DNA from 2 places in the Duganella paludis genome. Region 1 is predicted to be linked to the other one. Evidence: riboswitches for the same ligand, from Rfam matches in the RefSeq annotation. Region 1 holds a riboswitch; the other holds the start of a gene.
The links. A riboswitch is a leader RNA that binds a small molecule or an ion and turns the genes downstream of it on or off. The one in region 1 is predicted to bind thiamine pyrophosphate.
Positions count from the first base shown of each region.

Region 2: it holds a riboswitch for thiamine pyrophosphate, as region 1 does, so the genes downstream of both, thiC (phosphomethylpyrimidine synthase ThiC) here and ACXZ1M_RS03625 (TonB-dependent siderophore receptor) in region 1, are expected to answer to the same signal.

Region 1 covers NZ_CM136922.1:798,794-802,696, reverse strand. The annotation lists gene ACXZ1M_RS03630 (AAA family ATPase) at 1-61, shown strand, start outside; gene ACXZ1M_RS03625 (TonB-dependent siderophore receptor) at 58-2,187, opposite strand; TPP riboswitch at 2,243-2,341, opposite strand; gene ACXZ1M_RS03620 (Imm26 family immunity protein) at 2,432-2,917, shown strand; gene ACXZ1M_RS03615 (hypothetical protein) at 2,904-3,653, opposite strand; gene ACXZ1M_RS03610 (sensor histidine kinase) at 3,653-3,903, opposite strand, start outside.
Region 2 covers NZ_CM136922.1:4,082,779-4,086,681, reverse strand. The annotation lists gene ACXZ1M_RS18090 (thiazole synthase) at 1-435, opposite strand, end outside; gene thiS (sulfur carrier protein ThiS) at 449-652, opposite strand; gene thiC (phosphomethylpyrimidine synthase ThiC) at 659-2,542, opposite strand; TPP riboswitch at 2,617-2,720, opposite strand; gene ACXZ1M_RS18075 (DUF2200 domain-containing protein) at 2,817-3,167, shown strand; gene ACXZ1M_RS18070 (crotonase/enoyl-CoA hydratase family protein) at 3,191-3,903, opposite strand, start outside.

The sequences.
Region 1 (3,903 bases):
GGTGAGCGGCAGCGTCGAACAGCGCGTCGCCACGGTGGCGAGCGCGCTGGCCCAACTTTAAAGGTCGAACTGCGCCGACACGCGGAAGGTACGCGAGGCGCCCGGCATCAGATAGCCGCCCAGGTCCGGCGTGACATCGCGCCAGTAGAACTTGTCGAAGGCGTTGTCGATGCCGGCGCGGAAGGTCGTGCCGACGTTGCCGATGCGGGTGGCGTAGGACGCGCTCAGGTTGGTCACGTGGTACTTCGGCACGAACACGGTGTTGGCCGCGTCGAAGGCTTTCTTGCCGGAGTAGAGCCAGTTGGCGCCGACCTTCAGGCCCGTCACTTGCGGCACCGCGTAGTCCGCATACACCGAAGACTTGAACGCGGCGACGTCGGTCACGCGCTTGCCGTCCAGCTCCGCCGAACCGGTGCCGCTTTGCTGCGTGTTGAGCGCGGTGGCCGAGAAGCCCACCGTCAGCTCGCGCGTGGCGCGGCCGTTCAACGACAGTTCGAGGCCACGGTTCTGCGCCTCGCCGTTGCGCACGTAGTATTTGTCGGCGTCCGTGTATTCCAGGCCTTTGCGGATCTGGAACAGGGCCACGGTGGCGCTCAGGTCCTGGCGCAGGTCGGCTTTGATGCCCACTTCCACCTGCTTCGATTTACTTGGCGCCAGCGCGCGGTGCCTGTTCTTGGTGCCCAGCGGCGCCACGCCGCCATGTTCCAGGCCCTGCGCGTAGGAGGCGTACATGGCGACGTTGGGACGCACGTTGTACACCAGTGCCACGTTCGGCAGCCAGAAGCCGATATCGGTGTGGGCGTACGGCGGCGGCACAAGCTCGTCTTCGTCCGGCTCCACATATTCGTCGCGCTTGACCTGGACGTAGCGCGCGCCCGCGTGCAGCTTGAGCTGCGCGTTCAGGCTGACGATGTCCTGCGCGAACACGGCGCGCTCGTTGTCGCGGCGGCGCTCGGCCACCGGACCGCTGTCGCCCTCGGCCGGTGGCACCACCACCGGATGGTAGATATTGCTGGTGCCGGAATAGTCGTACAGGTAGTCGCCCCATTTTTCGCTGTTCTTGAAGAACGACGCGCCGACGGTGAGTTCGTGCTCGATGGCGCCCGAGGCGAAGCGGCCTTGCAGCAGCGCCTGCGCCGTCAGCGGCGATTTCTTCTCGCCCTTGCTGATGTAGTTGTAGACGTCGTAGTCGCCATTGCCGCAGTAGCCCGGATACAGGTCCTGCGCGCTGCAGCCGTAAGGGAAGGCGGTGTAATCGTCGCGCTTGAAGTGGTGCTGGTTGGCGCTGAGGGTGGCGTTCCATTCGGGCGAGAACTGGTATTCGAAGCGCACGCCGATATTGCTGCTAGTGGTTTCAACGGGACGGGTCCACGGCTGGTCGTTGAGCAGCACGTCGGCATCGACCACCGGCAGGGTGAGGTTGTTGAGCAGCTGGTAGCCCGGCGCGGTGATCTGCGATTTGCGTTGGTAGTCGGCGTCGATCTGCAGCAGCGCCTGTGGCGAGATGCGCCAGTCGAAGGCGCCGGAGACGAACTTGCGGTTGCCGTCCGCGCCCTTGATGTAGGAGCGCAGGCGCTCGCCGGCGGCGTTGATGCGGTAGCCGAAATCGCTGTTCTCGAAGCGGCCGCCCAGGTCGAGCGCGCCGTACAGCGTGCCGCGTTCACGCGTTTCCAGCACCACGGTGCGCAGCGGCGTGTCGGTCGGGCGCTTGGTGACGAAGTTGATCATGCCGCCCGGCGCGCTGACGCCGGCCTGCAGGCCGGACAGGCCTTTGAGCACTTCCAGGCGTTCCTTGTTCTCCAGCGGGATCTGGGTGTCGCCGGCGATGGCGGTGCCGTCCTTGCGGTAGCTGGACGCGTTGTCCAGTTTGAAGCCGCGGATCGAAAACTGCTCGGCGTAGCCGACCGCGTTGTAGGCGTCGCTCAGGCTGGCGTCGAATTTGGCGGCGTCGGTGGTGGAGCGGATCTGCAGGTCGAGCATCTGCTGAGCCGTGATCACGCTGACCGAGGCCGGGGTCTCCAGCAGCGGCGCATTGGAAAAGCCGGCCACGGCGGCCGAGGCGGCGCGGGTCTTGGTGGCGGTGACGACGACTTCCTGCATCGTCTGGTCGACCTCTTCGGCGGCGGCGGAAGTCATCTGTAACACCGCCAACGCGATGGCGGTCACTGCAAGGTTTGGTGTGGACATATCTGCTCTCTACTTGTTCGGCTGGGAGCCGCGAAGAGAGCCATCAAAGGAGGGGAGAACCACATTTGCGCTTTCCTTCGCTGGCATTATCCAGATCAGGTACGAAGGGTATCTCTCACCCGGAAACGACGTTCCAGGACCCCTAGCGAGGCGCCAGTGTAGCACAGTCGGAGGCGTGCGCCGCGTTTTGCGCGCTCTGGCTACACTGCGGACTTGCGCCGCCGGCGCCGATGAAAGGGTGTGAATGAAGCAGTCGTATCAAGAGGGGAGCTGGTTTGCCGTGCCTTTGCTGGACGGTGGCTACGGATGGGGTCTGGTGGCGCGGCTGTCGCCCGGCAGCAAAATCATGCTCGCGTACCTGTTCGGTCCCAAGCTGGCGCGCTTGCCGTCGGTGGAGGAGTTGAACACCCTGCGTCCGCAGGACGCCGTCAAGGTGCTGCGCTGCGGCGACATGGCGCTGGCCAGCGGCCACTGGCGCGTGTTGGGCGATATCGAGCACTGGGATCCGGCCATGTGGCCGGTGCCGCAATTCCTGCGCCGCGCCGACGCCCTCAAGCGCGCCTGGCGCGTGACCTACGCCGATGCCGATCCGAGCCGCTCGGAGCGCGAGGAATCCGTGCCCTACGAAACCCAGGGCCTGGAGACCGATTCGCTGTACGGCTACGGCTCGACGGAGCTATTGCTGACCAAGCTGCTGGAAGCGCCGGAACATCCCATCAATCGCAACTGACGTTCCACGCCGCGTATTCCCCGCGATGCTTGCGCACGGCGACGCGCACATGCGTGTCGCGGTCGCTCTCGAAGACCATGCCCACCATCGCCGGCGCGCCATTGGCCGGCGGCGCCGGTTCGATGGCGTTCAGGCGGAAGGTGAGGGCGCGTTGGCGCGCGCAGCCGGAATTGCCGGCGAAGAGCAGGCGTGCGCGCAGCAGCAGGTCGCGGTGCTGGCGCAGCAGCGCGGTGGCGTCCGCGTTGCTCACGGCCGGGTCCATGCGCACCGTGTACTGGGCGGCGGTGCAGATGACTTTGGGCGTGGCCAGCCAGACGTACCACTCCGGTGCTGCGGTAGATGGCACCCAGCGCTGGCCCTTGGGCGCCTTGGCGTCGTAGATGTAGCTGGTGCGGACCTGGCGGCATAGTTCCGGCGAGTGGTGGCGCGGCGAGGAGTCCACGCGCGCAATCACATGCCAGGCTTCGCCGCGACGGCGCGAGATGTCGAACATGGGCGCGAACAGCGACGGCCCGCCGCTGACGCGCGCCGGCACGTGCTCGCGGTAGTAGTCGTCGAAGGAGCTGCGTTCCTCGGCGCTCGGCTCGCGCATCTGCACGACGGCCGGCGCGGCTGGGCGGGCGGCGATGGCCGCGCCTGCAGCGGTGGCGCCCGCGATCGCCGCAGCGGCGATGCCAGCGCCGGACATGCCGCGCAGGGCGGCGCCAAACGTGGCGCAACCTAACGCACGCCGCATCACAACGCCTTCATCATGATCACGATCTGCAAGCCGCCGCCTTCGCGGTTGCGCACCTGCAGTTCGGCGCCGTGGCGGCTCAGCACACGGTCGACGATGGCCAGTCCGAGGCCGGCGCCGTTGGCCTGGCCGCGCGCGGTGTCGAGCCGCGTGAAGGGCTTGAGCAGCTGCTCGATCTGGTCCGCCGGCACGCCGTTGCCGTGGTCCTGCACCTCGATCACCACCCGCTTGACCGCGTGCACCACCTTGA
Region 2 (3,903 bases), 3.3 Mb from region 1:
CATGCGTGCCTGGATCGGATCGTCGCTGCAGTAGACCATCACATCGAAACCATCCTTGACCAGTTCACGGGCCGCGACCAGCGTCTCCGGCATATTCGGGAACAAGGTCTTCTCATCGCCCAGCACCTCCAGCTTCACCAGCTTGTGGCCATTGAGCAGCTCGCGCGCCATCTGCAAAGTGTAGACCGCATCCTTCGCCGTATAGCAGCCGGCGGTATTCGGCAGTATCGTGTACTGCGAAGGCGGCAACACATCGAGCAAACTGGGCGCCTTCGGATCCTGGCCGATATTCACGCGGCGGATCGCCACCGTAATAATCTCCGCCTCCGCTGCATCGGTCGCTTCGCGCGTCTGCTGCAGATCTTTATACTTCCCACTACCGACCAGCAGGCGCGAACGATATTCCTTGCCTGCGATTTTTAATACATCACTCATTTCCGTCTCCGATTTAACCGCCGCCGATGGCGCGCACGATATCCACTTTGTCCTGCGCCTGCAGGACGTGCTCCCGCCACTGCTGGCGCGGCACCACATTGCGGTTGACCGCCAGCGCCAGCGCCTGCCCGGTCAACTCCAGCGCATCGATCAACTGATCCAGCGTCTGCTGCGACGGCACCTGGCGCCGCGCCCCATTCAACTCAATCTCGATCATGATCGATCACGCCTTGGAATACAGCTCGGCGCCGTTCTTCATGAACTCCACCGCCTTCACCTGCATGCCGTTCTCAGCATACGCGCGCACCTCCTGCGTAATCTTCATCGAACAGAAATGCGGCCCGCACATGGAGCAGAAATGCGCCACCTTGGCCGAATCCTTGGGCAGGGTCTCGTCGTGGAACTCGCGCGCCTTGTCCGGATCCAGGCCGATATTGAACTGGTCATCCCAACGGAACTCAAAGCGCGCCTTGGACAGCGCGTTGTCGCGGATCTGTGCACCTGGATGGCCCTTCGCCAGATCGGCCGCATGCGCCGCGATCTTGTACGTGATGATGCCGTCCTTGACGTCGTTCTTGTCCGGCAAGCCCAGATGTTCCTTCGGCGTCACATAGCACAGCATCGCCGTGCCATACCAGCCTATCTGCGCCGCGCCGATGCCGGAGGTGATGTGGTCATAGCCCGGCGCGATATCGGTGGTCAGTGGTCCCAGCGTGTAGAACGGCGCCTCATGGCACTGCTCCAGCTGCAGATCCATATTCTCCTTGATCAGCTGCATCGGCACGTGGCCCGGGCCTTCGATCATCACCTGCACGTCGTGCTTCCAGGCGATCTGCGTCAGCTCGCCCAGCGTTTTCAGTTCTCCCAGCTGTGCCTCATCGTTGGCGTCATAAATCGAGCCTGGACGCAAACCGTCGCCCAGCGAGAACGACACGTCATACGCCTTCATGATCTGGCAGATCTCCTCGAAGTGCGTGTACAGGAACGACTCCTTGTGATGCGCCAGGCACCACTTGGCCATGATCGAACCGCCGCGCGAAACGATGCCGGTCAGGCGCTTGGCCGTCAGCGGCACATAGCGCAGCAGCACACCGGCATGGATGGTGAAGTAATCGACACCCTGCTCCGCCTGTTCGATCAGCGTATCGCGATAAATCTCCCAGGTCAGATCTTCGGCCTTGCCGTTGACCTTCTCCAGCGCCTGGTAAATCGGCACGGTGCCGATAGGTACGGGGCTGTTACGGATGATCCACTCGCGCGTTTCGTGTATATGCTTGCCGGTGGAGAGATCCATGACGTTGTCGCCGCCCCAGCGGATGGCCCAGGTCATCTTCTCGACTTCCTCGCCGATGGACGACGTCACCGCCGAGTTGCCGATGTTGGCGTTGATCTTGACCAGGAAATTGCGGCCGATGATCATCGGCTCGATTTCCGGGTGATTGATATTGGCCGGAATGATGGCGCGTCCACGGGCGATTTCCTCGCGCACGAATTCCGGCGTGATCTCGGCCGGGATGCTGGCGCCGAACGATTGTCCCGGATGCTGGCGGCCCATCAAATCGGCCAGGCGCTGACCCATCGGCCCAGAATTCTTCAGGTTTTCCAGATACTCCCGGCGGCGCAGGTTCTCGCGGATGGCGACGAACTCCATCTCCGGCGTGATGATGCCCTGCCGCGCGTAGTGCATCTGCGTCACGTTGCGGCCTTCGCGCGCGCGGCGCGGTTTGCGGTGCAGGTTGAAGCGCAGTTCGGCCAGTTGCGGATCGGCCAGACGCTGCTGGCCATACTCGGAGGTCGGGCCGTCCAGCTCCTCGGTATCGCCGCGCTCCAGTATCCACGGCAGGCGCGGCGTCGCGGCCAGGCCGGAGCGGATATCGATCGCTGCTTCCGGATCGGTGTACGGGCCGGAGGTGTCGTAGACGTAGATCGGCGGATTGGCTTCGAAGCCGAACGATGCGGGCGTGTCGGACTGGGTGATCTCGCGCATCGGCACGCGAATGTCGGGGCGGCTGCCCTGGACGTAGACTTTGCGTGAATTGGGTAAAGGCTTGATGGCTGCCTCGTCCACCGTGGCGGTGGCGGAGAGGAATTTGGCGTTGGCGTTCATTTGGCTCCTTTGTTCGGCTACAGGAGCCAGCAAAGGAGGTTGGACGACAGCCCGCGTACATGAATCAGGAGTAGCGGCGGCATCCTAAGCTTCCCTTCGCTGGCATTATCCAGATCAGGTTCGGAGGGTATTTCTCACCCGCGCCGCAGAATGCGACGCAGGACCCCTAGCGTGTGCCACCTTGCGGCAGCGGATGGAATTATAGGCCCAACCTTTCAATTTCACCAACCGGTTTCGTAGTACCCTAGCCGGAAATCCGCACAGGGGACAAATCATGTCGGCTCATCGCATTTTCACGACCGCGTTTGCGAAGGTATATCCGCTGTACGTACAGAAGGCCGAGCGCAAGGGACGCACGCAGGCAGAAGTCGATCAGATCATCTGCTGGTTGACGGGCTACGACGATGCCGGGCTGCGCCGGCAAATCGAACTGGGGATTGATTTTCAGGCTTTCTTCGACGAGGCGCCGGCCATGCATCCAAACAGTGCGCTCATCACAGGCCTGGTCTGCGGCGTCCGCGTCGAAGATGTTGAAGATCCGCTCATGCACAAGATCCGCCAACTGGACAAGCTAATCGACGAACTCGCCAAAGGAAAGGCGATGGAAAAAATCCTGCGCCATTAGCGCCCCGTGCCCCCGTGCATGCGCTAGTCCTTGAACTGCGGGGTGGATTTGCTCATGCCGGCCATCATGGCCGCTTGCAGGTCGGCCGACATCAGCATGGCGGCGTTCCAGGTGGCGACGTAGTTCAGGCCATCGGCCACGGAATGATCGCGGGCGTAGGTGATCATCTCCTTCACGCCGCGCACCGACAGTGGCGACTTGGCGGCGATCTGCGCGGCGATCTCGCGCACGCCGGCGCGCAAGGCTTCCAGCGATTCGAACACGCGGTTCACCAGGCGCATGTCTTTCGCCTCGGCGGCATCGAACTTGCGGGCGGTGTAGGCCAGTTCGCGCGCCATGCCTTCGCCGATCAGGCGCGGCAGGCGTTGCAGCGTGCCCACGTCCGCCACCATGCCGATATCGATTTCCTTGATGGTGAACCACGCGTCGGACGAGCAGTAGCGCATGTCGGCGCAAGCGATCAGGTCTATGCCGCCGCCGACGCAAGCGCCGTGCACTGCGGCCAGCACCGGCTTGCGGCAGCGTTCCAGGCTGGTCAGCGTATCCTGCAGATCGAGAATCACCCGGCGCAAGTTTTCGCGCGTGCGGCCGTCGCAATCATCGCGCACCTGGGCGCCGACGCCCAACATCATCTGCAGATCGATGCCGGCGGTGAAAGCCTTACCCTCGCCTTCCAGAACCGCCACCCGTATCTCCGGCGTCTCATCGACATAGCGAAACGCGCTGCGAATCTCAT